DNA from 3 places in the Paenibacillus sp. ov031 genome. Region 3 is predicted to be linked to each of the others. Evidence: predicted binding sites of a transcription regulator. Region 3 holds the regulator's gene; each other region holds the start of a gene.
What was found. Region 3 encodes LexA, which represses DNA repair genes until DNA is damaged. Its sites were predicted from a motif close to CGAACATATGTTCG; they were not measured.

Region 1: a site for LexA is predicted at 4,358-4,371, ahead of addB (helicase-exonuclease AddAB subunit AddB). Genes of this name have one in related genera too.
Region 2: a site for LexA is predicted at 4,495-4,508, ahead of recA (recombinase RecA). Genes of this name have one in related genera too.

Annotation. Positions count from the first base shown of each region.
Region 1 covers NZ_FRDO01000004.1:135,310-145,496, reverse strand. The annotation lists gene mtaB (tRNA (N(6)-L-threonylcarbamoyladenosine(37)-C(2))-methylthiotransferase MtaB) at 1-901, shown strand, start outside; gene BUA17_RS18145 (NUDIX hydrolase) at 1,014-1,448, shown strand; gene BUA17_RS18140 (Na/Pi cotransporter family protein) at 1,502-2,503, opposite strand; gene BUA17_RS18135 (class I SAM-dependent rRNA methyltransferase) at 2,865-4,241, shown strand; gene addB (helicase-exonuclease AddAB subunit AddB) at 4,436-7,939, shown strand; gene addA (helicase-exonuclease AddAB subunit AddA) at 7,936-10,187, shown strand, end outside.
Region 2 covers NZ_FRDO01000001.1:408,419-418,605, reverse strand. The annotation lists gene BUA17_RS01840 (TIGR00282 family metallophosphoesterase) at 1-256, opposite strand, end outside; gene rny (ribonuclease Y) at 417-1,958, opposite strand; gene BUA17_RS01830 (regulatory protein RecX) at 2,269-3,006, opposite strand; gene recA (recombinase RecA) at 3,361-4,425, opposite strand; gene BUA17_RS01820 (competence/damage-inducible protein A) at 4,665-5,921, opposite strand; gene pgsA (CDP-diacylglycerol--glycerol-3-phosphate 3-phosphatidyltransferase) at 6,029-6,616, opposite strand; gene BUA17_RS01810 (YajQ family cyclic di-GMP-binding protein) at 6,940-7,431, opposite strand; gene BUA17_RS31055 (hypothetical protein) at 7,585-7,755, opposite strand; gene BUA17_RS01805 (helix-turn-helix domain-containing protein) at 7,823-8,863, opposite strand; gene BUA17_RS01800 (DUF3388 domain-containing protein) at 8,930-9,697, opposite strand; gene BUA17_RS01795 (DUF3243 domain-containing protein) at 9,895-10,158, opposite strand.
Region 3 covers NZ_FRDO01000001.1:2,160,485-2,170,671, forward strand. The annotation lists gene BUA17_RS09165 (carbohydrate ABC transporter permease) at 1-648, opposite strand, end outside; gene BUA17_RS09170 (ABC transporter permease) at 661-1,623, opposite strand; gene BUA17_RS09175 (HAD family hydrolase) at 2,167-2,973, opposite strand; gene BUA17_RS09180 (hypothetical protein) at 3,001-3,513, opposite strand; gene BUA17_RS09185 (DUF896 domain-containing protein) at 3,640-3,849, opposite strand; gene BUA17_RS09190 (LysM peptidoglycan-binding domain-containing protein) at 3,946-4,323, opposite strand; gene lexA (transcriptional repressor LexA) at 4,628-5,254, shown strand; gene BUA17_RS09200 (aldehyde dehydrogenase) at 5,366-6,667, opposite strand; gene BUA17_RS09205 (CatB-related O-acetyltransferase) at 7,218-7,877, shown strand; gene BUA17_RS31450 (hypothetical protein) at 8,494-9,264, shown strand; gene BUA17_RS30825 (zinc ribbon domain-containing protein) at 9,375-9,707, shown strand.

The DNA of each region.
Region 1 (10,187 bases), on a different contig from region 3:
AATTCAGGATGGCTGCAATAACTTCTGTACGTTCTGCATTATTCCGTGGTCACGTGGACTTTCCCGTAGCCGGGAAGCAAATAGCATCATCCAACAGGCTCATCAACTGGTGCACGCCGGGTACAAGGAAATTGTCCTGACAGGCATTCATACTGGTGGATACGGGGATGACATGGAGAATTACGATCTGACGGATCTCCTATGGGACTTGGACAAAGTTGAAGGCCTGGAGCGTATTCGGATCAGTTCGATCGAAGCCAGTCAGATTGATGATCGGATGCTGGATGTGATCAAACGTTCAGACAAACTCGTACGCCACTTCCACATTCCGCTGCAAGCGGGCGATGATACCGTACTGAAACGTATGCGCCGTAAATATACGACCGAAGAGTTTTACAATAAAATGCTTCGCATTCGGGAAGCGATGCCGGATGTAGCGATCACAACTGACGTTATTGTTGGGTTCCCGGGTGAGACGGATGAGATGTTCCGTAATGGCTACGAGTTGATGAAAAAAATTGGTTTTTCCGAAATGCACGTATTCCCATATTCCAAGCGTACCGGAACACCGGCAGCACGTATGGAAGATCAGGTGGATGAAGAAGTCAAAAATGCACGCGTGCATGAACTGATTGATCTATCCGAGCAAATGCAACTGGCATACGCCAAGCAGTTTGTGGGACAAGTACTGGATGTCATTCCTGAAGGTGAAGCCAAGGGCCATGAAGGCAGTGGTAAACTGCACGGTTACAGTGACAACTACATTCAGCTGGCCTTTGATGGTTCGATGGATATGGTCGGCAAGGTATGCCGTGTCAAAGTGACCGAAGCGGGTGTGAATGAAAGCCAGGCTACGCTGGTTCGTGTGTTGGAAGAAAATCTCAAGTCCGCAGCGATGTAATCGAGGCGTCAGAAACAAGGATTTCATTTCCTTGGGGAGCGTACCCGTGGAGATGAGGTCCTTCTTTTTCCAAAAAAAAGATGAAGACAATTCCGTAATGGGGGAGAGCAACATGAACAGAAAAGAAATTTCGGCAGGCGGAGTGGTCTACCGCACGGGAGAAGACGGAAAGCTTCAAATTCAACTGATTGTAGATCGCTACGGCAAAACGACTCTCGCCAAGGGCAAAATGGAAGATGGAGAAACGGTGGAACAGACCGCACTGCGTGAGATTCTGGAAGAGACAGGCATGGTCGGCCGAATAGTAGAACCCGTCGATATCATTTCCTATACGTATCAGCATGCAGAGTTTGGTCCGGTGGACAAGGAAGTTCATTATTATCTCGTTGAAGCGGAAAGCGGCGACCTGCAGCCTCAGATTGAAGAAATCAAAGGTGTGGATTGGTACGCTCCGGAAGAAGCTTGGTCTAGACAGCAGCATAGTGGATACGATAATAACGATGACATTTTACGAGTGGCGCTGAACAAATTAGGCATTAACGTATAGCTGTTTTCTATTGAATGACGTAACGCTACTGTTTGTTGAGAGAGTTTTGAACATCAGGCCACGGGTGACTTCGCCACTGGGGTGGAGACCGGTGGTTTTTTGTGCCAAATTGGCAAGTAACAGAACGGCAAGGCAAGCAGTGAACTGGTGACGTTAAAAAGGGTCTGGGCATGCGCAATCTGTGCCCCGTTATCCGCTGATAGCCAGGCCGAGGCTGCATGCAGCTGGCCGATCAGCGGCATAAATAGCAGCGCCCCCGCAATGTTTAATACGACATGGGAGGCTGCGACAAATTTGCCTGCGGATGCTCCTCCAGCGGCTGCAATCACGGCGGTGATACAGGTCCCTACGTTTGACCCAATCACAATGGCGATGCCGATCTCCACAGGCAGTACTCCTGTGGCTGCAAGCGTAATCGCCATGCTGATTACGGCTGCGCTGCTATGAATGAGCGCCGTCAGACAGGCGCCTGCCAGAAAGCCCCACCACAAGCTGTCGGCTGAGCGATCCAGAAACCACTGGAATACGCCCATACTACGCAGGGGCACGGCAATGGATTGCATCACTTGAATGCCTGTCATGACGAGGGCAAATCCGGCAGACGCGAGAAAGCTGTATTGCATGGTAGACAGCGTCCGACGCGTGCGTTCAGGAGCGAACTGATTTCGTTCACCAAGCACAACAAAGACGGCCCAGCCTGTCAGTGACAAGGCAAGCAGAGGCAGGGAAACCCGTCCGATCTGCAGTCCGACCAGCTCGGTGGTCAGGCACGTTCCGATGTTGGTTCCAAGAATAATGCCAAGTGTGCGTCCGTAGGTAATTAATCTGGCGTTCGCCAGTCCAATAGTGAGTACGGTGACGGCGGTACTGCTTTGCAGCAGGGCAGTAGCGCCTGCGCTAAAAGCCATGCCTTTCCAGGGAGCAGAGGTAGCTCGGCCCAGCCATCCAGCCAGCATGGGCCCGGCCATCCGCTGTAAGGCTGTTTCCATCAGCTTCATCCCACCAAAAAAGATAAGAAGCCCATATAACAGGGGCAGCACAACATCTCTGAACATGAGTTAACATCATTCCTTCCGTGCATATCCTTATTCTCATCCTATGAGTAAATAAGGACAACCATGACAGGCTAACGGAATTCTGGAGTCAACAGCATTTGAAAGACCTATAAGTTTCCTTAACGGTCACCCAAATTACCACCACAATTCAAAAGATACGGAGACTCTGCAAACGTAGCGAAAGGGATGGAATTGGAACTGTAGAAGCTAAGCGTGCGCCTTTATCCCCGGATTTTCCCTTTCGAGAAGGGAATCAGAAAAATCTGGGGATAACAGCGATCGAAGTCCAATCCATCACCGCAGCGGTCACCTTTGCACCAAGCCTATCTTTTCAACTAACTATGAAAGAAGTGGATCTATCTTGCCATCAGTTACACTGGAACGCAGCCGCAAAAAGCGGCTTGAACATGCACATCCATGGATATATAACAATGAAATCGCCTCTGTTGAAGGAAAACCCGAGCCGGGAGATCTGGTCAACGTATTGAATCATCAAGGTCGCTATCTTGCGACGGGATACTATAATCCTGCATCTCAAATCACAGTTAGAGTCGTGGCCTATCAACCTTTGGAGTTTGAACAGATGGATACCGCGTTTTTTGCAGCGCGTTTCCGCGATTGCTTGCGCCACCGGGAGCGTTTTATCCAGGATGGAGAGGCATACCGTCTCGTTTATGGGGAAGCTGATTTCCTGCCAGGACTGATTGTTGACCGTTTTGGCAGCATCCTTGTAGTTCAATTGCTCACATTGGGTATGGACCGTTGCCGCGAAGCAATTGTACAAGCTCTAATTGAAGTAATGCAGCCGGAAGGCATCTATGAACGCAGTGATGTATCCATTCGTGAACTGGAAGGTTTGGAGCAGACGAAGGGACCATTGTACGGGGAGTGCCCGCGTCATGTCACGGTAACGGAGAATGGATTGCTCATTAAGGTGGATATCGTAGATGGCCAGAAGACAGGGTACTTCTTTGACCAGCGAGAGAATCGTGCAGCCATCGAACCACTTATGAAGGGTTGGGGTTACAAGAGTGGCATTACGCTCCAACAGATCGAGCAGGATGGTACGCAGCAGTTGCTTCCTGTGAATAAAAGTGGCAAGGTTGTGACGTTCCCTTATTGGGATGGGGCTACTGTGCTGGAATGTTTCTCCCACACAGGCAGCTTCACATTGAACGCCTGCAAATATGGAGCCAAAAAAGTAACATGTCTTGATATCTCAGAGCATGCGATTGAAAGTGCACGTACCAACGTAGAGCTGAACGGTTTCACTGACCGGGTTGAATTTGTCGTTGCGGATGCATTCCAATACTTGCGTGAGCAGGTGAAAGGCCTCGATGAGCGTAACGTACGTGCACGTGCTGGCGAACAGAAAGTGGATACGTCCAAGGCGCTTGCAGCCAGTGGTAAAACATTTGATGTGGTCATCCTCGATCCGCCAGCCTTTGCCAAAACGAAATCAGCAGTCAAAGGCGCATGCCGTGGATATAAGGATATCAATCTGCAAGGAATGAAGCTGGTGAATGAGGGCGGGTATCTGGTAACGGCAAGCTGTTCATATCACATGCGTCCGGATCTCTTCCTGGAAACCATTGCGGATGCAGCCGAAGATGCAGGCAAAGTACTGCGTCTGATCGACTGGAAAGCAGCCGGTAAGGATCACCCGCAAATTCTGGGCGTAGACGAAGGTCATTACCTGAAATTTGCCATCTTCGAAGTGCGCAGCAAAAAGAATTAATCGAGCGATTTCCATTTAAGTCGAACATACATTTACGCAAAGAGTCCACAGTTTTCATAAGCTGCGGGCTTTTTGCTATGCTCGTGCATATGATCTCTGGAATTGCCGGATAGTGGCAAACGTATGTTCCGAACCAAGTCAGATATGTTATACTGGGAATTAAAATCTGTTCGTGATGGTTTGGAGGATTAAACATGTCCGTACGCTTTGTTATTGGCCGGGCAGGCAGCGGCAAGAGTACGCTGATTACCCGGGAAATCACATCCCTGCTACAAAAGGAACCGCAAGGTAAACCACTGATTCTGCTGGTCCCGGAACAGAGTTCGTTTCGAACCGAACAGTCACTGGTTTCTTCAGGTGCTATAAAAGGTACCATGCGTGCTGAAGTGCTTGGTTTTCGCCGATTGGCCTATCGGGTAATGCAGGAGGCAGGTGGTTCTGCACGTATTCCCATTGGAGCTGAAGGTAAAAAAATGCTGCTCTACAAAGTGCTCCAGCGTCGTAAGGAAGAATTGAAGCTGTTTGCAGCATCAGGCAGTCAGCTGGGATTTATCGGAGACTTGAATGATCTATACAGTGAGTTTAAACGTTATGAACTTGACCCCACTTCACTGGAAGAAGGACTTTCCGCATGGAATACTTCCTCTTCTGCACCGATTCTGGGAGACAAGCTGCATGACTTGCTTCTTATATACCGTGATTATGAACAGGAATTAACCCAACTATATATCGATGATGAAGACACGTTGACTGAACTAACAGAGCGGTTGCCGGAGAGCACGCTGCTGCAAGATGCACAGATCTGGATCGATGGATTTCAGGGATTTACCCCGCAGGAAATGAGTGTCATTGGAAGATTGATGCTGCAAGCTTCTTCCGTCACAATTGCATTGACGTTGGATCGTGCTTACGACCACGGCGCACTTCCAGGAGAACTGGAGCTGTTCCATCCCACAGCGAGTGCATATGCACGTCTCAAAGGCATGGCTGAGGATCTGGGTGTTCTTAATGAGACAACCGTGCTTCAACTGGAAGTTTTGCCAAGATATGAAGGCAGTCCTGGACTGGCGCATTTGGAGGCTGGCTTTGATCGTAGAGTCCGCTGGAAGAGTGAGGGGCGTGATGCGGGTGTCCGACTTTACGCCGCTGAGAACCGCCGGGCTGAGATGGAAGGAGCACTTCGTGAGATGCGTCGTCTGGCGCAAGATGAAGGTGCGCGTTATCGAGATATGGCAGTGCTCGTTCGTCAGTTGGATACATATGCCGACATTGCTGAGCCTCTATTCAGGGATTATGGCGTGCCTGTCTTTCTGGATCGGAGAAGAAATGAACTACATCATCCATTATCGGAATTTATTCGTTCAGCACTCGATATCGTTCGCCGTCGCTGGCGTTATGAGGATGTATTTCGCTGTGTGAAAACGGATCTGCTGCTCCCACGTGGCGGTTCCATTACACGTGAAGATATGGACCAGCTCGAAAATTATATATTAGCTTGCGGAATTCACGGATACCGCTGGACAGATGGCAAGCCATGGAAGTATGTACCCAGCCTGTCCCTGGAAGACAACGATCAGGATGTCCGCAGCCGGGGCCGGGAACAAATGCTGTCCTTAATGGAAAAATGCCGTACGGTGATTGTTGATCCACTGGGTGCTTTTGAGAAACGAATGAGCAAGGCAAAGACAGCTAAAGACCAATGTGCGGCGCTTTACAGATTACTGGAAGATGCCGAGATTCCTTGGAAGCTGGATCAGATGTCTGCAGAAGCCAAGGCTCAGGGTGATCCGGAACGTTCGAGAGAGCATCGTCAAATGTGGGGTGCCGTCCTTGATCTATTAGATCAGATGGTTGATATGATGGGGGCCGAACGGCTGGATATCGATTTATTTGCCGGGCTAATGGAGACCGGATTAACCGAACTGAAGCTGGGACTTGTTCCTCCAGCGCTTGATCAAGTGTTGATTGGATCGATGGATCGTACACGTCTTCAGGGTATCAAGTACGTATTTATTCTGGGTGCAGTAGAGGGTGAACTGCCTGCTGTCCCTCAAGATGATGGTGTATTAACTGAGCAGGAACGGCTGCTGTTGACGGAGAGAGGTTTGGGGCTTGGGCCAGGAGCAACAAGACAAATGTTGGATGAACGCTTTCTGATATATACAGCCCTGACAGCGGCGAGCAATCAGTTATGGCTGAGTTATCCCGTTGCAGATGATGAAGGGAAAACATTGCTACCCTCAGAAATTGTACGACATGTACGGAAGATGTTCGGTCTGCATGAGCAGCCATTACTTGCCCAGCCGCCGGTTACAAATGCTGAAGAGGTGCACTGGTCTTATGTTATTCATCCTGGTCAGAGCCTCTCTTATCTCATCGGACAGTTGCGCAGATGGCGCCGTGGAGAAGATATTTTTGAAATGTGGTGGGCGATCTATAACTGGCATGTCTCTCGGGAGACAAGCAGACCTCAGCTGAAACAATTGCTTGGATCGGTCTTTTATCGCAATCGGGCGTTACCTCTGCGTACGGCTACCAGCCGTAGATTATATGGTACAGAGGTAAGGACCAGTGTCTCCAGAATGGAGCGTTTTGTGGCGTGTGCGTTCTCCCATTTTGCATCCCATGGGCTGCGACTGAAAGAGCGCCAGTTGTACCGCTTGCAAGCCCCTGATATAGGACAATTGTTCCATGCTGCCTTGAGTCAGCTTGCCATGCGTTTGCGTGAGCAGAATCGCAGTTGGGGCAGTCTGTCTCCGGATGAATGTCGGAAGGAAGCGGAGCACACCGTGGAGCAGATTGCACCACAGTTGCAGGGAGAGATTTTGCTTAGCACGAAACGGTATGGTTATATCTTCCGCAAGCTGAAGGATATCGTTAGCCGGGCGTCGGTTATTCTGGGTGAACAGTCCAGACGAGGAAGCTTTGAACCGATTGGGTTGGAGCTTGATTTTGGGCCAGGTAAACCCCTGCCACCGCTTCGTTTTGAATTGGAAAATGGCTGTGTGATGGAGATTGTGGGGCGGATCGACCGCGTGGATGTGGCCGAAGGAGAGAACGGCCTGCTGCTGCGGGTTATTGATTACAAATCGAGCCAGACCGACCTCAAACTCCATGAAGTGTATTATGGCCTGTCATTACAGATGCTCACGTACTTGGAGGTGCTGCTTAGTGCTGCCGAGGAGTGGCTTGGAGAATCGGCGATGCCTGGAGGAACACTCTATTTCCATGTGCATAATCCGTTGCTTCAATCCGCGAACGGCATGACTTCTGAGCAGGCAGGACAAGAACTGCTGAAACGGTTCAAAATGAAAGGCTTGCTGCTCGCGGATCGGGATGCGATCGCTCAAATGGACAATACCCTGGACAAAGGCTACTCAGCTATTATTCCAGTTGCGCTTAAGGCGGATGGCAGCTTTTATAGTAGCGCTGCTGTAGCTACGCCGGAGCAATGGGATACATTGCTTGCTTCAGTTCGCAGCAATATACGTGAGATTGGCACCCGGATTACGGACGGGGATGTCGCGATTGAACCTTACCGTATCCAGCAGGAGGTTGCATGCACCTTCTGTCCGTACAAGCCAGTCTGTCAATTTGATGAAAATATCGAAGGTAATGAATATAATCTGTTGTCCAAACCGGGCAAACAGCAAATCTGGGACATGCTGTCTCATGGCAAAGGAGGGGAAACATCATGACGAATATGCCAAAACCGGAGGGAAGCTTCTGGAGTGATGACCAATGGAGTGCCATCTCACAGAGTGGAGAAGACATTCTGGTTGCTGCTGCAGCGGGTTCCGGGAAGACGGCTGTATTGGTTGAACGGATTATTCGCAAGATTGCAGACCCTTCCCGTGGATTCAGCGTAGATCGTTTGCTGGTTGCGACATTTACGAAAGCTGCTGCTGCTGAGATGAAGCAGCGGATTCGGGAAGCACTGGAACGTGCACTTGAAGAGCAACCTGCCGAAGAACATCTGCGCAAACAACTGTCATTGCTCGGGCGAGCATCGATTACGACACTGCATTCATTCTGTATGGAAGTCATTCGTCGTTATTATCAGCAAATACCGCTAAACCCGGCTTTCCGGATTCTGAATGAAAATGAAGCCGAAATTATGCGGCAGGAATTGTTGGAGCAGTTGTTTGAGGAAAAGTATGGGGAAGAAGACGAAGGCAGTACATTCCGCGAATTGGTGGATTGGTTCAGTGGGGAACGAAACGATGATGCCATGCATCGACTTGTGCAGCGTTTGTATGATTTCTCACGCAGTCATTCTTGGCCGGATCATTGGCTTGCAGAGATGGCATCTGCTTTTCAGGTGGAAAGTGTCGAGGCACTTGGACATTCAGCATGGGTTCAGAGTATTTTGCGTGATGCAGCTCTTGCCCTAAGTGGTGCTGCTGGTCTGCTGCGTCAAGGGATCAGCATATCGATGCAGCCGGAAGGTCCGAAACCTTATGCAGATACATTGAAAGAAGATTTAGCAATGGTCGAAGAGCTTCTGTCAGCTGTTGAGGTCATGCCATGGGAAAGATTGCCTGAAGTGTTTCAGCCAGCAGCTTTTGGCAAGCTGAAGCCTTGCAAAAAGGACCAGACAGACCCGGGGTTACAAGAACAGGTCAAGGAACTTCGTGAGGCTGCGAAAAAAGCCGTGACGGACCTGAAAGGGTCATTGTTTGGAAGAAGTGCGTTTTCTTTCTGGCAGGAGCTGGAGCAGGCGGCACCACTAATGCAGGAGCTATCCAAGCTCGTCAGTGCATTTGGAGAGCGATACCGACAGGCCAAGCAGGAGCGCGGTCAGGTCGATTTTAGTGACCTGGAGCATTACTGTCTTCATATTTTGCGCCATGAAGATTCAACCCCTGAGCTGTCCATGCCTTCGGATGCAGCAATGGAATACCGGGCACGTTTCGATGAAGTTCTGCTGGATGAATATCAGGATACCAATACAGTGCAGGAAGATATCGTCCGACTGATTTCCAGAGAAAATCCAGGAAACCGATTCATGGTTGGTGATGTAAAACAGAGTATTTACCGTTTTCGTCTGGCTGAACCCGGTCTGTTCCTGAACAAGTACCGTCAATACGCAGCGAATTCGGATATGGATATGGAAATGGACGGAGAGAGAGAATCACTGCATGCAGGAAGACGTATTGATCTTGCACGTAACTTCCGTAGTCGTGCAGAAGTAGTCCATTCGGTCAACATGTTATTCAAGCAGCTCATGAATGAAGGGGTAGCCGAGATTGCCTATGATGAACGAGCTCAGCTCGCTTATGGGGCTACTTTCCCGGCAGAGACGCTTGGAGATGAGGCATACACACCTGAACTCATATTGATCGATCGTCAAGGCGGAGGACCTGATCTGACGGAAAGCACGGATGAGAATGGGGATGCGTTACCTTCTGCTGAGCTGGAGAGTGCCGAGCTTGAAACCGCTCAGCTGGAGGCTCGGGCCATGGCTCGCCGTATTCGTGAAATGGTCGGAGATACGGATAAACCAGCCCTCAACGTTTATGATAAAGCCCTCAAATCCATGCGACCTGCGCGTTATGGAGACATTGTTATTTTGCTGCGTTCTGCCCTGATGTGGGCTCCACTTATGATTGAGGAATTCAGACAGCAGGGTATTCCTGCCGGAGGGGAGCAAAGCAAAGGGTATTTTCAGGCGACGGAAGTGGAAGTGATGTTGTCCTTGCTGCAGATTGTGGATAATCCAAGGCAGGATATACCGCTTGCTTCCGTGCTTCGTTCGCCGATTGTCGGACTAGATGAAGAGGAACTGGCTCAGATTCGCCTTGGGGACAAGCGACAGTCTTTCTATGATGCTGTTATATCAGCTACAGGAGCATTCTCAAGTTCGTTGAATGTTTTCGGGCAGCATGGTGAGAAAGCTTCGAATCCGGATTCATCTGCAATCCAGCTGCAATGGCCCGAAGTCTG
Region 2 (10,187 bases), 1.8 Mb from region 3:
TCATACGTGGCTCATCATCTATAAAATCAAATATGTCCTTATTGTCCCAGGTATGGTTACCAAGGGTGATACCATGCACACCCCAGTTAAAAAATTCATTCGCAATTGCGCCGGTAATGCCCCGGCCTGCCGCTGCATTTTCACCATTTACTATGACTACATGTGGCTTATACTTCGTTTTGAGGTAGGGAAGGTTTTCCTTCAATGCCTTACGCCCCACGTTCCCCACAATATCACCAATAAACAAAACTTTCATTTTACTGCCTCCTTAATCCCTACCAAGCGCAGCCTACTTCAAAGCATCCGAAACTTCGCAGGACCTCTATCTCTTGCTCACCATTTTTTTATTAAACGCCTTTTAACAAGCTATCAAAAGGAAAAGTGGCCCACTACTGCGGCCACTTTTCCGTAATGCTCTATTTTGCGTATTCAACCGCACGGGTTTCCCGGATGACGGTGACTTTGATGTGACCCGGATAATCAAGTTCGTTCTCGATCATCTTCGTGATGTCACGCGCGAGGCGGAAGGCTTCAGCATCGTCGATTTTCTCAGGCTGTACCATAACGCGAACTTCGCGTCCGGCCTGGATGGCATACGATTTCTCGACACCTTCGAACGATTCCGAAATCTCTTCCAGTTTCTCCAGTCGTTTGATATACGTTTCCAGCGTTTCGCGGCGTGCGCCTGGTCTTGCTGCGGAGAGCGCATCTGCTGCGCCAACCAACATGGCAATAACCGAAGTCGCTTCGCAATCCCCGTGATGGGACGCGATACTGTTGATTACAACCGGATGTTCTTTGTATTTCTTCGCTAGTTCCACGCCGATTTCGACGTGTGATCCTTCCACTTCGTGATCCAGCGCTTTACCGATGTCATGCAATAGACCTGCACGTCTTGCTAAGGTTACGTCTTCTCCGAGTTCGCCAGCCATCAATCCAGCCAGATAAGCGACTTCCATCGAATGTTTTAAGACGTTTTGACCGTAGCTTGTACGGAACTTCAACCGGCCCAGAATTTTAATCAAGTCCGGATGCAGACCATGCACGCCCACTTCAAAGGTAGCTTGCTCACCGTATTCACGGATACGCTCATCCACTTCTTTGCGGGATTTCTCCACCATCTCTTCAATCCGTGCCGGGTGAATACGTCCATCAGCCACCAGTTTTTCGAGGGCAGTACGGGCGATTTCACGGCGAATCGGGTCAAAGCCCGACAGAATAACAGCTTCTGGCGTATCATCGATAATGAGGTCAATCCCTGTAAGGGTTTCAAGCGCACGGATGTTACGTCCTTCACGACCGATAATCCGGCCTTTCATTTCTTCATTTGGCAAAGTAACAACGGATACCGTTGTCTCCGCTACGTGATCAGCCGCACAACGTTGGATGGCGAGTGTAATAATCTCGCGGGACTTTTTGTCCGCTTCTTCCTTCGCTTGCTGTTCAATGTCCTTGATCATTTGAGCCGTCTCATGACGAACTTCCTGTTCTACGTTGGACAGTATGATACTGCGTGCGTCTTCCATAGTGAGGTTGGATATGCGCTCCAGCTCCGTCACCTGGTTTTTGTAGATCATCTCGATCTGCTGCTGTGTCTCATCAATTCGTTTCTCTTTGTTAGCCACTTGCTCTTCTTTACGTTCGAGTGATTCCAATTTTTTATCCAGCGACTCTTCTTTTTGCAACAATCGTCTTTCTTGTCGTTGAATTTCGTTCCGACGTTCACGAGTGTCTTTTTCAGCTTCGGCGCGAATGCGATGGATTTCGTCCTTCGCTTCCAGCACCGTTTCTTTCTTCAGTGCCTCTGCCTCTTTCTTCGCGTTCTCCACGATTTGCACGGCAGCTTGTTCCGCACTGGAGATTTTAGCCTCTGCAAGAGATTTGCGAATAAAATACCCTACTCCGAACCCAATAACGAGCGCGGCCACAACGAGAACGATCGTGATTACGATGTCCATACTGTTCACCTCCTCGTTGGTTCCTCCAAGGCACTCCTTGGGTCAATTTGTTGTTTTCAAGCCTTACATATTTTTGGGAATAACGAATACTCACGGCGATCCCCCGCCGATTTTCATTTCAAGTGTACATGTCTCCACGCACTATCCGCCGTCTCCGACGAACCCATAATCATGAATGGTATAAATCTTAAAAAACAGAAACCGCTTTTTTGGAAGGAAAAAGGGTTGTCCATTTCTTACAGACTCATGTCCATTTTAGTATTTGACGAAAGAAATTGTCAAGAGAATGCAGTATAGTGAGTCCAGTCTGCTAATCCCATAACAACGCTTCGTCTTCTTCGGGGTCTTGAGCCTCGTCTTCTTCAATTAAACAATTCACGACCCGACGCACCATATCCATGGAAAAACCTCGTCGCATCAAGAAGGGAAGCGTTTTACGTTTCTTCTCCTGGATGTCTCCTTTGACCTGATTCCATTTTTTGCGTCCGGCGGTTAGAGCCGTCTCAAATTCCGCATCTGTACTTACACCTTCCAGCGCTTCAGCAATCAGATCATTGGCAATGCCCTTCTGACGCAGCTCTTGCCTTATCCACAGTTTTCCCTTCCGCTGGCCCTCCATACGCTGACGAGTCCATTCCTTCGCAAACAGTTCGTCATCGACCAAATTCTCCCGCTCAAGCCGATCCAGGGCCTCTTCAATCAACGGTGCAGCAAACTCTTTCTGACGAAGCTTCTGACTTAATTCGTGGCGTGTCCGAGGTTTATGCTCCAGATATCGCAAAGACTGCACATACGTCCGCTGTCGCTCGTCAGCTACGATGATATCTTCCAAGTCTTTTTTCAGAAACGTATTTCCCCGGGTCATCCGATATTTAATCATTACATCTTCAAGCACCGTAATTGAATATAAACCAAAGGTAATTCGGTAACGAGCTTCCCTGCTCTTCGTTCGTTCAACTCGTGTAATGGTAAGTTCTTCGTTATCCGGGAATTGGGAGATTCCCTCCAGCTCGGCTTCTTCATATAAATCATCTTCATGTTGATCCATTTCGGTCTCCCCTTCCATGTCATTTTGTGTGTCTGAACTGCACGGCCTAACTGACAAGTACATAGCAAAATAAAAGACTTCCTCGAATACATCTCCGACGGAGATAACACAGCTACACTGAATACGTTTAGCGTAACTTCACAGAGACATCAGACGCTAATACAAAAGGCCGGAAACAATATCCGGCCTCTCCCTAATAGTAAACGTGCCAACAGCCTCTGCCCATTCGGACAGAGGCTGTTGGACAGCGCGAGCGCACACACCATACCCCAAGCTAGATCGAGCAAGCTCAATCAGACAAGCTTTGGGAGTTCAGAGGGCAAGGCCCTCTAGGGCCCTTCCTACAAGGGAGGGTTACTCGTTAATTTCAAATAGTTCTTGTTCTTCTGCTGCTTCTTTTTGTTGCTCTTCGCTAGTTGGCGCAGGAACTGCAGTAGTCAAGTTACTGGCTACACGAATTTTTTGTTCAATGATTTCAGCAATATCTTTATGCTCTTTCATGAACTGCTTCGCGTTCTCACGGCCTTGTCCTAAACGCTCGCCTTCGTATGAGTACCATGCACCACTTTTATTGACGATGTCCAGCTCAGTACCAATGTCAATGATACTGCCTTCTCTCGAAATACCCTCACCGTACATGATATCCACTTCCGCTTGTTTAAACGGAGGTGCTACTTTGTTTTTCACCACTTTAATACGCGTACGGTTACCAATCATGTCATTTCCTGATTTGATACTCTCAATACGGCGTACATCCAGACGTACCGTGGAATAAAATTTCAGGGCACGACCACCAGGTGTTGTTTCTGGGTTACCAAACATAACCCCGACTTTTTCACGAAGTTGGTTGATAAAGATCGCGATCGTTTTGGATTTACTGATTGCACCAGACAGTTTACGCAGTGCCTGAGACATCAGACGCGCTTGCAAACCGACATGGGAATCACCCATTTCGCCTTCGATTTCTGCTTTCGGTACCAATGCAGCCACAGAGTCAATAACGACAATGTCCACAGCACCACTACGTACAAGAGCTTCTGCAATTTCAAGCCCTTGCTCACCCGTATCTGGCTGAGACAGAAGCAATTCGTCAATGTTAACACCCAGTTTGCTGGCGTATTGTGGGTCAAGAGCATGCTCGGCATCGATAAATGCAGCTTGTCCACCCACTCTTTGTACTTCAGCGATAGCATGCAATGCTACGGTTGTTTTACCAGAAGATTCAGGTCCATATATTTCAACAATACGGCCTTTAGGCAAGCCGCCTGTTCCTAATGCAATATCCAAAGCCAAGGAACCGCTGGGTATAATTTCCACATTCATGTGAGTCGACTCACCCAGTTTCATGATGGATCCTTTACCAAATTGCTTCTCTATTTGACGGAGCGCCATATCAAGCGCGGCACGACGGTCTGACAATAAGCTCACACCCTTTACTGTTTATAAGATAATGATACCTTGTTTTAACACGTTTGCCAAGCTTTTTTTCGAACATACATTCGTTTTTTTTGTAAAGGCCGAGGCGCCTCTTCCTCAAGGAAACTTTCCATTAAACAGAAAAAAGAACCGTAAACAAGGCTGTAAAGCCTGATTTTACGGTTCTTCCGTCTTCCTTTATTATACTTGCTTGCCTTGGCAAATGCAATCCGAGCTCTTAACTAGTCCATCTCCACAAGCTTGCGCCACAAACGGTAAAGAATCGCTTTCGCTGAACGAATCCGAACCGTCTCCCGATTGCCATTAATGCGCAGTTCATGAATTTCTGTCTCTTTACCACGCTCTGCCAGAGCGATGAAGACAAGACCTGGCGGTTTGCGTTCGGAATAACCAGGTCCCGCTACACCTGTCACTGACAGACCGAAGTCGGCATCCCCAATCATTCGAATCTGCTCTGCCAGCACTTTGGCCACTTCCGGACTCACTGCGCCCGGTGCATCTTCACCTTCCAGATAGGAATGCGGCACATGGAGCAGCTTCTCTTTAATTTCATTGGAGTAACATACAATTCCGCCCTTAAGCATCGACGCACTGCCAGGAACTGATGTCAGACTTTGCATGACGAGCCCTCCTGTGCAGCTCTCAGCCGCGCTAAGAGTCAGACCCATATCAGACATCATCGTTACAATTGTGTACTCTATAGGCACATCCTCGTTCGCGTAGAGATGCTCTGGCAATCGTTCCCGAATCTGAACTTCCATTGCATCCAGCTTCAGCTTTGCCTCATTCTCACTTGGAGCCTTTGTAGATACACGTACCGTAACTTCTCCCTCACTTGCATAAGGAGCAATGGTAGGATCTGTCTGTGTATCAATCAGATCAAGGAGTCGGTCTTCCAATGCCGATTCGCCAATTCCTGCAAACTTCAGCATTTTCGAGTAGATCGGCATTTCTTCTGTCAGTACATGCTGGAACAACCAAGGCTTAACTTCCTGTTCAAACATAGGAATTAGCTCTTTCGGTGGTCCAGGCATCACTACATAATGCTTGCCATTGTCAGAAATCGCATTTCCTGCGGCAAGGCCTGTTTCGTTCGCCAGCGGTGTCCCGCCTTCTATAACGATTGCCTGACGACGATTGTTTTCGGTCATGTCTACATTACGATCTCGGAAGAAGCTCTCGATTTTGTCCATGGCCATTCGATCTATATGCAGCTTGCGGTTCAAGACCGCCGCGATCGCATCCTTGGTCAGGTCATCCTGTGTAGGACCGATGCCCCCAGAAAATAAAATGACGTCTGCACGACCCTGAGCGATGCGAATAGCGTCACTAAGTCGATTTAGATTATCACCAACCACCGTTTGGAAATATACATCAATCCCGATTGCAGCCAATTCACGGGATAGATATCGAGCATTGGTATTCACAATTTGTCCAAGCAACAATTCTGTGCCAACTGCAATGATTTCTGCCTTCATTCAGCATCCTCCTGTACACGTGGTGAGTGATCAAAGGGCAATAGGATAATTTCCTATTGCCCTTCGTACAAATGATTTCTTCATACTTACCCATTTAACCTCAAACGTTACGCTTTCGATAAATGAAGCAAATTTTTGTTTTTGATAAAGTAATCAATGCCTGACCAAATCGTAATAATCGCTGCAGCCCAAACGGCAATAACGTCCATGTGAATACCCGTGAATGAGAACGGGAAATTATTCAACAACAGCAGTACAATCGCCACAATTTGCACGACGGTTTTCAGTTTGCCCCAGGCACTTGCCGCAACAACCGAACCATCCAATAACGCAATCTGACGCAAGCCGGTAACCGCAAACTCACGACTAATAATGACCACAGCAATCCAGGAATCCAACTTGCCCATTTCCACAAGAGAAATTAGCACCGCAGTAACCAACAACTTGTCAGCCAGCGGATCAAGCAATTTCCCCAGGTTGGTGACCATATTATTTTTCCGCGCCAGATAGCCGTCAATTCCATCCGTGCTTGCTGCAATGATAAAAATGACAGCAGCAATCAACTGATTATACGGGAGCGATAAGCTTCCCAATTGCAACGGCTCTGGATAGAACGGAAAATCTACGAGCAGGAACACCATCAAAAAAGGGATTAAGCAAATTCGTGCAAGCGTAATCCGGTTGGGTAAATTCACAAGACGCCCTCCCTCTTATCCTCCATTACTCCAAACATTCATCTTAATCCCGTATTCATCATCCGGAACATGAAATTTACAGTTTCACTGTCAATCAGCACTAAAAGTGCTCTCACTATGTAAAAACGCAAAAAATAAAGTCAACCGTTCAAACGCAAAACCGTTTTAAACGTTCCGGTGACTTTCAGAAGATGTACTGCTTTTCACAAAGTCAGCAAACGATGATGACTGGGCTTTGATGCTTATCTGCCAGCAATGCACACTTAGTATAATATACGCCAATTGCAGTGTCAAAAAACACGTCTAGCTACAAAAAGGAGATATTATTTGAAATTTGTATATTGCAGGTCCAGAGGCAAATTGGCACCGTTCAATAACTGCATAACTGCCTGCAAATCATTCTTACTTTTACCTGTTACCCGGAGCTGATCTCCCTGAATCTGACTCTTCACTTTCATCTTGGAGTCACGAATCAGAATATTAATTTTTTTAGCGATATCCTGATCAATCCCCTGCTTGAAATTCAAACGCTGGCGGACTGTACCTGAAGAAGCTGGTTCTACTTTTGCATAATCAATGTTTTTTAAAGGTAAACCCCGCTTAGCCATCTTGGATTGCAGTACATCGATAACAGCCTTGAGTTTGGTCTCATCATCAGATACGATCGTTAACGCATCCTTATCCAGTTTCAGACTGCTCTTGCTGCCCTTGAAGTCATAACGCGTGCCAATTTCTTTTTCCGTTTGTGTAACGGCATTTGTCAATTCCTGCAAGTCCATTTTGGACACGATATCAAATGAATTTTCTGAACTCAAACCAGTCACCCTTTCAGTTAATCATATGTTCTGTAACATTATAGAGGATACGCCAAGCAAAAGTCTAATTTTATGAGGTTTTTCAAAATAAAAAAGCATTTTTGGCTGCCACTTGAGGTGGTTGCCAAAAATGCTTACCGTGCGGCTGCCATTCTAATAACGGCTGCGATTAGGCTGTCTGAACATGTCAAGCACACCCAGAAGTACATGTGCAAGTCCAAAACCCAAAATACCGTAACCCCAAGCAGTTGGGGTCAAGTAATAACCCAGGAGGCTGACAATGATCCCCAAACCTGTTACGATCCAGCTGACTGTCACAGCCATCCACCTCACTTCACCAAAAGTTGACTGCAAGTTAAGACAAGGTTAGTGTCTCCCGCAGAAACTTTGGTTATTCGCCGTTAGTGCCGGTGCTTCCTTCGGTAGTGCTTCCTGTTTCATTCGTCGTAGTGCCTTCAGTACCTGCGGAGGACGTATCCTCACCAAGTCTTAACCGAATGCGGTTTGTCGCTTTCCCGTCTGTCACAACCTGCCCTGCAACCTCAATTGTGGTCGCTGCAGCGTAACCGGACTTAATGTACATTCCTGCACTGTCCAATTCAAAAGTATAACTGTCTCCTTCAGCGGTGTTGCCGTACTCTAACTTTTCTCCACTAGAGTTCTCGCCCTTGTATACTTCCAGCCAACTATGCCCCGTTGCTTTAATTGTAACGGTCACAGGCTGCCCTGCACTGCCGTTTACTTTGAAGTTCGTAATATTGCCTGATTTTCCGTCTTCAGCAACAGATACAGAAGCTGGCGGATTATCCGTTGGGTTCTCTTCATTTTCACCCGTCGTTTGCCCATCCGTCTGTCCGTCAGTCTGCCCCTCTGCTGTTCCGCCACCGTTACCGCCTGCTTCGCCTTCATTCGTTTCTCCGCTACCTGATTCATTCGCTGGAGGATTAGAAGCTTGGCCATTATCTGTAGGCTCATCCGGTTTATCTTGAGGTTGCTGCTGGCTGTCTGTGATCTTCGTCTGATCCAGCCCTTGTGTATCCGAATCATCCCTGTTCATCACTACATACACGTACAACAACACAAGAATTAATACCGGAAAAGTCCACATCAGCGCAACAGACATCCAGCGGTTACTGCGCTCTACCGGGCGGCTTGAACGCTTTTGAATAACCGGCTCCATGGTTGCTTCCGTTTCTTCTGCAGGTACATCTTTCTTATGTCCCTCCAGCAGCTCATCAGGATTTAGTCCCACCGTTTCCGCATAGGTTTTGATAAATGCACGCACATAGAAGCTACCAGGCAGCACTTTGTAGTCTCCTGCCTCTATTGCCTCCAAATACCTCTTGCGAATTTTAGTCATTTCCTGTACATCGTCAAGACTCATCCCTTTTTGCAGCCGGGCCTCTCTTAACTGCTGACCCAGTTCAGACATGCCATCTCCTCCTTATGTTTATCTCTATGGTTGTTGCTTATCTATTTCATGATCCCGTACGGAGCGTTACAGTTCGTCGGTGTAGCTGGCCGTAAACGTATCATAAATAATTTCTTCATTCGGATTGTTGCGCAGTTCAATAATAATGTCAAAATCATTAAAATCATATTCAGACTCCTGCACAAAAATATCCGGATGTTCAATAACTTTGGTGCTTGGCATCGTCATGATGTCCTGTAACAGATTATAATGCCGTTCGCTTGAACGAATCGTACTGACAATTCCGTCAATGATAAACACATTGTTTGGATTCAATTCGTCCTCGGACATCTGGCTTCTTATGGTCTGACGAAGAAGTGTGGAGGAAACAAACGTCCAGCGCTTCATCGCACATACGCTGCCCGCAATAATGGATTCCGTTTTGCCTACACGCGGCATTCCACGCAAACCAATGACTTGATTGCCTTCCCTCTTAAATACTTCACCCAAAAAGTCCACAAGTAACCCAAGTTCGTCCCGCGTAAAACGAAATGTTTTGCGATCATCCGAATCACGATCAATATAACGACCATGACGCACAGCCAGAATATCTACCAGTTTCGGTTGACGCAAAGCAGACACAGTTATGCTGTTCACTTTGCCAAGCATTTCACCCAGCAGACGGATTTTCTCGTCATCGTCCGATTCCAGCAGCATCCCCCGGGTTTTGCCTTCAACACCGTTGATGGTCAATATATTTACTTCAAGCATCCCCAGCATAGAGGCAATATCCCCTAAAAGGCCAGGTCTGTTCTTATGTATTTTATACTCCATATACCATTGTTTAGATTCCATTTAAACACCCCGTAAAGCATTATTCCACATTATTCGACAGTAACAGAACGCGTCCATTGGACGACAATCTGAGATATCTTCTAAAAATGGGTCACGTTAATGATATATAAAAAGAAAATGAATTACAAGAACAGGTCTGTAATCAATGTGTAATCATTAGAGAAAAGCCCCCTTGCGGGAGCTCTCCATCTGTAATCTTATGCGTTTTGTTTGGCCAATTTGACCATCAGGCACGCAATCGTACGACGTTCATCCTCGTCGCCGACTTCCCATAGTTCTTTCAATGCCCGGTTGGAAGGGTTCGCCGGATCTACTTTCTCATCCAGGAAGTCACCGATTTCATACGCAAGTTTGTTGATGGTTTCTTCATTCATTCCCATCTTCTCTGCTTGCTGTACGCGGTCACCCAAAAACTTCTTCCAAGTGTCAAAACTCGTGAGCACCGTTTTTTCTGTTGACATGATAAATCCTCCTTTGCTTGACGCATGAG
Region 3 (10,187 bases):
GAGATACAGGAAGGCAGGAAACCAGGAGTTCCAGTGTCCCACAGCGTAAAACAGAACCATCGTTGCCATGACAGCTTTACTCAACGGTAGAATGATCCGTAACAAAATGCCATACGTATTCAAACCGTCAATGGCTGCCGCTTCCTCAAGCTCCTCAGGCATGTTTTCGAAAAATGATTTCATAATTAACATGTTATAAATGCTGATTGCCCCAGGCACAACCAGTGCCCACATCGTGTTATTGAAGCCCAGAGAGTTAATCAGGACATAGTTAGGAATCAAGCCGCCACTGAAAAACATCGTGAACACAGCGAACATCGTCAAAAATTTTCGTCCCATCAATCTTTTCTTGGATAGGGCATAAGCGAAGATGGTCGTCATGAACATGGAAATCAAAGTACCTACAACGGTATATATAATTGTGTTTTTATAGTTGGTCCAGAACATGCTGTCGCGAGAGATGGTCTTGTAGGTTTCTACATTAAATCCTCTTGGGATAATGCTTACCTTGCCTGAATTGATATAAGCCTCGCTACTGAAAGATTGGGCCACGACATTCAGAAACGGATAGAGCGTGATGAATACCACAAGCAGCAAAAAGATAGCATTGAAAACTTTAAATACTTTGTATGATTTTGATTCCAGCATATTGCTCCTCCTTTACCACAAGCTTCGTTGTGTCAGTCTGCGTGAAATGGCATTAACCGAGAATACCAGGATCAGTCCAATAATGGATTCGAACAAACCAATGGCGGTAGCATAGCTGAAATTGCTCGACTGCAAACCTACCCGGTACAGATAAGTAGAAATCACGTCAGATGTCTCGTAGATCAGCGGATTGTAAAGGAGCAAGATTTTCTCAAATCCAACCGCAAGGAAATTACCCATGTTCAAAATCAGCAATGTAACGATCGTTGGCAAAATGCCCGGTATGGTTATATGGAGGGTTTGCTTCCAACGGTTCGCACCATCGATCCGCGCAGCCTCATACAAAGAATCATCAATTGTTGTCAATGCAGCTAAATATAGAATGGCTCCCCACCCCATACCTTGCCAAACCTCAGAGGTGATATAGATTGTTCTGAACCATTCTGCACGTTGCATGAAAGGAATGCTGTCTCCAGTAAAGAATGATACCATTCCGTTAATAGAGCCATTAACAGCCGTTAATTGCAGAATCATTCCGGCAACGATAACGATGGACAAGAAGTGCGGAAGATACGATGCGGTCTGCACAAACTTTTTGAAACGTTTGCTTTTCACCTCATTCAGCAGCAATGCAAAAATGATCGGAACTGGGAAGGTGAAAAGTAACGCAAGTCCACCGAGCATAAGTGTGTTCCCAAATACTTTCCAAAAGGTTGGGTCTTGAATGAACATCTGGAAATACCTGAATCCAACCCACGTCTCTCCAAAAATACTGCCTCCTGGTACAAATCGTCTAAATGCGATTACGTTACCGAGCATGGGCCCATATTTGAAAATAATAAGATAGATAATTGGAAGAATTAACAGTGAGTACAGCTGCCAATCTTTGCGAAGCAGAGCTGTAATAGTTCTCAACCTGCTTTCTTTACGTAAAGATGTCATCGTTAGCGTGGTTTTAGTGGTTTCCGACTCCATATGTTATTTCACTCCGATCCTAAGCTTGATAAAATAAAAGCGTTTTCGATCAATTCTTATCATCTCTTCTTTTTGTAGAAGACAAGTAATCAGATGAACTTCACCCCCACCAGTAGAATAAAACAAATAATGTAAGCGATATCAATTATGGAGATCACTAGAGACACATATTGGTTAAGATGCTTATCCTCATTTTCTTACTAACCACTTCATGTTGTATTTCCAGAACTAAATGGTTACTTCGATTATGTAAAGCGCTTACAAACAATGTGAAAATTATAGCGAATAACTCCCGCTTCCACTTCATTCAAGTAAGTCAACAGATATTCGCTACATTCATTCGCATACTAGTCATACTAGTATGTTAGTTATATTCTAAATCAGCAGTTCTATAATTTCAATAACTTTTAATAAAAAATTTCATCTTTTGTTATTACGGTATAGTTCAAGCTGTCCCAACACAAAAAAACATTGTTAGGTTTTATGGATAAAATACATCTCATAAAACCTAACAATGTTTGAGTAGTACACTAAAAATACGATTTATGATGCACTCATTGAGAATTCAGCAATGATTCGTTCCAATTCGGATAAATGCTTGATTTGATGGTCAGGCACATACGATTCGGTATTCTCTTTATTCTCACGGTTAATCCAAACAGATTGAATACCTGCAGACAATGCTCCACGAATATCAGTCGTAAGCTTATCTCCAACCATCATACTCTCCTCAGGTTGCACTCCCAGCTTACTCAATGCGTGCTCGAAGATCGAAGGATCAGGTTTGCCTTTACCGAACGAACCCGAGATAATAATTTCGTCAAAAAAAGGAGCCAATTCAGGAACGCCATCAAGTTTCTCTTGTTGTAAAGCAGGACAGCCGTTGGTTAAAAGCAAAAGCTTGAACTTCCCTTGTAGATGACTCAACGTTTCCATCGTTTCTTCATAGACATGGGGTCTTGACCTCCGCTCCGCCCCAAATTGTAAGGCGAGTTGTTCCGCCAGATCTTCACGATCAACCCCCAGCTTTAACAAGCCACGACGCCATGACTCTTTACGATATGCGGGTGCGAGCTGCTCCAACTGGCGAAACTCCGGCTGATCCCCACCCGTGAAGTTAGCCCAAAGACCTTCAAACGGGTTAATCCCAATCATTTTGGTAAACGAAAAAGTTTCATAAGACTCATACAGATTACGTGCCTCATTACGAACAGCTTCTTCAAGGTCTTCGGGTTTAACGCCCGTCTCTTGCGCTGCGATCAAGCAAGTCTCATGAAAGGCCTCTCGAACACTGCGCTCATCCCACAGTAAAGTATCATCTAGGTCGAACAAAATCGCTTTTAACGCCATTTCGGTCATCTTCCCCTTTATGCAAAATTACTTTTTCTCGTATGTTTCCACGGTGATCTGATGTGCTTTGGCGAATTTCAGAAGACGTTCAGTAATTGCATCAGTATCATAACGATTCAGTAGTTTGGTAAATACCCATCTCTTACCTCGTGCATTATGCTCAATCACAACCGTACCTGGCTCAATTCTGAATTTCACGATATCGTCGACTCCAATTGAACGCTCACGGTTCCCTTTTGTCGTCAAAATCCGGTTACTTCCTATTTTGACATAAGGACGACGGAGCATGAAGATGACTGCCAAAAATACATACAGCAACAAGGTCACCCAGTCCCAAGTGGTCATCGGAGCTTTGACAAGAAATGTACTCATAAAGAGGTACAGGAATGCTAGTCCGATCAGAAAAATAGGAAACAGAAGACTGCGTCCTTTAAATACGTCCTCACCTGGTGTGCCAGAAACCGGTTTACCGCTTTTTTTACGTTGCTGATTCAACTGCTTAGAATTTTTTCGAACCGTTCTCTCGAACGAACGCGACATGAGAATCCCCCTTAGATGTTCTTTGTATCGGCTTACATAACTGCAAACCAACATTTCCCCCTATAATTTGCAACCTCTAGATAACAGGAAAAAACCTAAATATCATAATGATATCATTAGGTTTCCTTAATGTTTGAGTTTGCCTTGGTGGCCTTGATCGTTCTCATCATCTACAATTTCAATCGTATCCAGTTGTTGTCTGAAATTGCTTCGAATGTTATTCAAATAGATTTCTCTAAGTTTGGCACGTTCAGCGAGCTCTTCCTCTGTCAATCCAGTGGATTTTTGCTTACGGGCCAATTCATTAATACGTGCTACCAGACTATCTATATCCAAGCTTGTCCCCTCCAAAAATACAAAGTCATATTAACTTTGACATGTTAAGGGCAGCTTGTCAAGCTGACACGCATTAGCGCGTGTGGATATGCAGCTTTAATCTGTGAATTGAGGCAGTATTAAGACTTGCCCCACCTGTATTGAAGTTGAATGAAGTTGATTCACTTTCTTGATTGCTTCTATATATACACGTGTATCCATTGTTTCAGGTTTGTGATCCAATGATATACTCCATAGTGTATCTCCTTGTGAAACTGCCATCTTCCCTCCAGGCAATAAATCGTTCTCATTGCCAGCGAACACAGTGAGTACTGTACTGCATCCAACCAGTATAATTAAGCTTACGATTATTAATTTCAAGACCCAAGTTGGGACATTACCTTTTGCAAAAACCTTCTTAAAATTCCTTATGTTAGTTTCAACCACTTCTGAACGCACCGGTTCGTAAATGCTTTGATAAGTAGAATATCTCATTAAATATCGACCTCCAAACGTTTGTTCCTATCCGTTGAAATTAATATAACACGAACACATGTTTTGTACAATGACTTTTTAGAACAATTGTTCGCTTTTTTTTATCGATACTACATTCTATTATCTTTCTTCTATTGTATTGGAATTGTCATTTGCAGTATTTGATTAGACCAAAAGAAAATTTTCATCTTAATTTGCAAAAAAACATTGATTTTATGGCATTTTATTTAGAACTTATGTTTGTACGAACGGAGGTTCTATGTTATAATTTTCCCAAACGTTACTAAAATGGGGTTGATACGGTATGTCGAAGATATCCAGCAGGCAACAGGCTATTCTGGAGTTTATACGCAATGAAGTCCGGTTGAAGGGGTATCCTCCTTCCGTACGCGAAATTGGTGAAGCCGTTGGGTTGGCTTCCAGCTCTACAGTACATGGACATCTGGATCGTTTGGAGAAGAAAGGTCTGATTAGACGTGACCCAACCAAACCAAGAGCCATTGAACTTCTCAGCCAGGAAGAGTCAGAGCATTCACATCAGTTTGCTCACAGCGTTGCTCGCATTCCTGTCGTGGGTAAAGTTACTGCAGGGGTTCCGATCACAGCAACAGAAAATATCGAAGATTACTTCCCTCTTCCTACGCATTATGTAGGCGAACAGAAAGTATTTATGCTTTCGGTCGTGGGAGACAGTATGGTTGAAGCAGGCATTGTTAACGGAGACTATGTTATCGTACGTCAGCAGCAAACTGCAGATAACGGCGATATCGTAGTAGCCATGACTGAAGACGATGAAGCAACGGTAAAAACGTTCTACAAAGAGAAAGATCATATTCGTCTTCAACCGGAAAATTCGACTTTTGAACCGTTGCGTTTGAAACACGTTAGCATCCTGGGCAAAGTCATTGGCCTTTTCCGTGATATTCATTAATATGTATTGAAGTTGTACAGAAGTCTCACAATAAGATACATAAAGAGGTTGTCCCGTTCAACGGGACAACCTCTTTTTTTTATACAACTTATATTGTTCTACGTTAGTAGATTATTCGCTGCGTTTAAGAATGCTTTTATGATGAGAGAACACATCAAAACTCTGTTGACCATGGTAGGAACCCATTCCACTTTCTCCTACGCCGCCAAACGGAAGATAATGTGATGTCATATGAGACAATGTATCATTAATGCAACCACCACCAAAAGATACTTGATTCAGAACCTGATTCTGCAGATCCTCATCCTGAGTGAAGAGATATAATGCCAGTGGTTTTGGACGGCGAACAATCTCATCTAGCATGGGATTGAGGTCGGTATACTTAAATACAGGAAGAACTGGACCAAAGATCTCTTCTCGCATCACTGGGGATTTCCAATCCACTTCGCCCAGCACTGTTGGTTCAATGAGCAGCTGATCACGTTCAGAACGTCCACCGATCATTGCTTTGCCATCTTGGAGTAACACCGATAAACGATCAAAGTTACGTGCGTTGACAATGTGCGGGAAATCAGCATTTCTCATCACATCGTCTCCAAATTTATCCTGAATTTCTGCACCGATCAATTCCAATAATTTGTCATGTACTTCCTCGTGCACAAGCAAATAGTCTGGAGCGACACAGGTTTGCCCAGCATTCAGGAATTTACCGCGCACAATGCGCTGAGCTGCCAGCTTCAAATCTGCATCCTGGTGGACAATGACCGGACTCTTACCACCTAGTTCTAACGTAACTGGAGTCAAATGCTCAGCAGCTGCCTTCATAACAATGCGGCCAACACCTGTACTGCCTGTAAAGAAAATATAATCAAACTTTTCTTTCAACAATGCCGTACTCGTCTCGACTTCCCCTTCCATAACTGCCAGGTACTCACTAGGAAATATCTCATGAATCAAATCATAAGTCAGACGTGACACGGCTGGGGTTAATTCAGACGGCTTAATAATGGCACAGTTACCCGCAGCAATGGCTCCAATTAGAGGGCCGAAAGCCAGTTGGAACGGATAGTTCCATGGTGCAATAATAAGAGCAACTCCATAAGGTTCAGGATAAATTAAGCTTGTTCCATCAGGTATAGCAGAATTTGTAGGCACAGGTTTTGGTGTAGCCCATTCCTCCAAATGTTCCAATGCAAAATCTAGTTCACCCAACACGATCCGAATCTCAGAGCCATAAGCCTCTGTTTCAGATTTATTTAGATCCGCACGAAGTGCGTCAACAATACGTTGCTGATATTTCTCAATTCCCTGTCTTAATTGCTGAAGAGCACGAATACGGTACTCAATAGACTTAGTCTGACCTGTATAAAAAAATGCCCGCTGTTCGGCAACCAGTTGCTTCTCTTGTTCCATATTAACATCTCCAATTAATTGTCCAAAATTTAATTTCTAAAAACATAAATGAATTATAACGCAATTATATGAAACTATCAACATATAGATACTGTAAAAACAGAGCAAACAATTAAAACGCACTCTCGCTTCAACGATATGATCATAATTTAATTAACCATTCTATTTCTTATTGACTACATAAAAAGCCTTAACACTAATATGCCAAAAATTTATGCTACGAATGCCAGCTTCCTCTTTACATTCTTATTCCAGTCCCCGTTTTAGTCCAACATGATGTATCCTTCCTTCCAAATGATGGGCACGTGTTCTGTCTATATTTTCTCTCACTGAATTTTTTCTTCATTATATACACTTTGAGGGAGGATACACACTGACATCTCTTTATTAGAATAGGATTGACAAAAAAAGAGGTCATTGTTATAATCGCCCTCATATCTTAAGGAAGGATGATTCAGATGATTCGTCGTCTAAAAAAACTAAAGAATGTGGCTACCGCATCACGCTTCTAAGTTACTCAGAAATAAAACTTAGAAGCGAGGAAACTAAAATGAATATAAACCAATTTAATCACTGGTCTGAAATTAAGTATTTAAAAGATATTGTAACCAATCCATTAATCGAAGTTGGCGATTACTCCTATTACTCTGGTTATTATGATAACAATTCATCTTTTGAAGACGGATGCGTAAGATATTTATGGGGAGATGACAAATCGAGGAGCTTATTCAACCCCATTGAGGAATTTGGATGGCAAATAGATCGATTGATTATTGGTAATTATGTATGTATCGCAGCCGGTGTCGTTATTCTTATGGGAGGAAATAACAATCATCATGCGGAGTGGATCACTGTTTATCCGTTCGCTGATCAAATTAGCCATTCCTTCTCACCCAAGGGAGATACCATTATAGAAAGCGATGCATGGATCGGCATGAATGCAATGATTATGCCTGGTGTCACCATTGGTGAAGGTGCGATTGTTGCAGCAGGCTCAGTTGTAACAAAAGATGTCTCCCCTTACACGATAGTTGGTGGAAATCCTGCAAAAGAGGTAAAGAAGCGTTTCTCAGAAGAAGGAATCATGAAGTTAAAAGAAATGCGCTGGTTTGATTGGAAAAGAGAATCGATTGAATCAGTCACTCACTTGCTTTCGAGCTCTTCAATTAACGAATTATATGAGCATTATTTATCAGAAATTAAGGACTGAGCTCCTATAGACATAAAGCTAGGTAGAATAATATTCTACCTAGCTTTTTTTATATCTCCTTGCCCATAAAAAGAAAAACCCCTCAGCGCTAGAGCGCCAAGGGATTCAGCTATTAGTACAACGTGATATATTGATCGCGTTCCCATTGGTGGACTTGTGTACGGTTTACGTACGATCCCTTCATATTATTGTTTCTTTCAATATATATGCGCTATATACGACAATTAACAGGAACTAACGTTCGTATATAATCATAGCTTTTCACGACTTGGGGGATGTTTGGGGGACGAGTTGGGGGACGTCCCCTAAACTTCAAATTAACCGTTAGTACAGCTCCGATGGATCGCAAATCATATGTCCGAAACAACCCTATATAATAGAAGGAAAAAACTGAGCTCCTTGAGTAATCCCTTGGAGCTCTATCAATTATCGGCTTGCCCCGTCTCCTTTGTAGTCCTTCTTGCACCAAGTATGCTTCTCGGTGTTCTGGGTAACGAAAAAATATTCATTCACTTTTACATATTTAATTGAATATGTAGGATTTATTGTTTAGACAACCTTTGTTAATTTTTGTAATATTAATTCTTAATTAACCCTGAGGAGGAAATAAGAACCAATGAAAAGAAAGATCAATCTACTATTAATTTTCACGCTTATTTTGTCTGTGTTTATCCCTTTATCTTCTGTAAGTGCTTATACGGGTGGCTATGCTAATGGCAAAGATTCCACAATTATGATTCCTGATATCTACTTTATTACAAAGCCACATGACTCTAAAGTTGTAACAACATTAATTACCGATAATAATGAAACGACAGGAGCTTTACTTCCTAAAAATAAAATGGTAATGATTGATTTAGGAACAGATAGAACAATTGATTCCTTTAAAATTAACAGCGATTTAAAAAATATGAGAATTAACTTTTACGATAGATCGACTGGTTATTTAAGTGAGTTCACCCTAAAAGGTGGGACTGGAACACTCGAACCACTACCCAACGGAAAAGTTATAAGTAAAGTAAGATACATTACTTTGTACACAATGTCTGGAGAAGACATTAATATTAACGAACTTGACTTCTTCTATAGTAAGGATCCGAATACATCACCTGACCCTACTGATCCGGTTGATCCAGTAGATCCAGCTGCAGATCGTGCCATTCTAGTTGTAACGATGACAACAGGCCTTGAAAAAGAGTTTGATCTCCCAATGAGTGATGTAAATGCATTCCTCAACTGGTACGATGCTCGTGATGCAGGCGCTGGCCCGGCCAAGTTCGCCATAAACAAATATGGCAACAACAAAGGTCCTTTCAGCAAGCGTACAGATTACGTGATATTCGATAAGATTTTGACATTTGAAGTAAGTGAATACACGACCAACTAATTACACGACTCTGTGCTTATTGCACGGAGTCTTTTCTTTACAGAAATATATGGAAATAACCAAATAGGTCTGATAGACTATTCTGGATTGATTACAAAACTGGAGGACATATGAAAGAAAAAGTTGAGTATATTGTTGTAGTTTCTATGGCCGCTTGTGTTCTGTTGATTATTTTTGGATTCAGTTTAGTATTGTTTTTAAATATGTTTATTAATATTAAGAGAAGAATCAGTGGTGAAAATTCAAAATTGAGACCTTGTGTTTCTTGTGGACATTCCATCTCTAGATCTGCTCTTTTGTGTCCTAATTGCGGACATAGTTACGGAAAAGAGAGTAGTATTTATGATTCTATAATAGCTTGTTTTATATTAGGAGTATTTACGCTTGGAGCAGGAATAGGAGCATTAATAGAGTTTCTCCCTGATTTTATGGGGAGGAGGTAGAAATGAGTTTGATTGATTACATAGATGAGGGAAATGATTGGAAGACACAGATGCATTTTTATGATTGTTGAAATGACACCTCTTGCCATGATAACTGTGTCAGCAATGTTGGATATATTAAAAGATTTTTGACATCAAAAAGGAGCCTATAAATGGCTCCTATTTTTGTACCCGAAATTCATACTGTTCTCGAAAGTATCTCCCGCCCATGATTTTAATGGATACTGGACTATACTCTTCTGCCTGTCCCCCATAGTCAATGATGTGTTCGTGATCACCTAGGACATGCCAGACAGAAACACGGACTTGCTGCGAAGAAATCCATATCTGTGGATAATATCTTATATGTATAATTCATCTCATCACCAAATCTACAAATTCGACAAAAGGCATGTACTTCCTACACAAAATAACTTATAAACCACAAATTCCATAATAATATTTGTTCATCCAACATTTAACAACAATATCATTTACAAA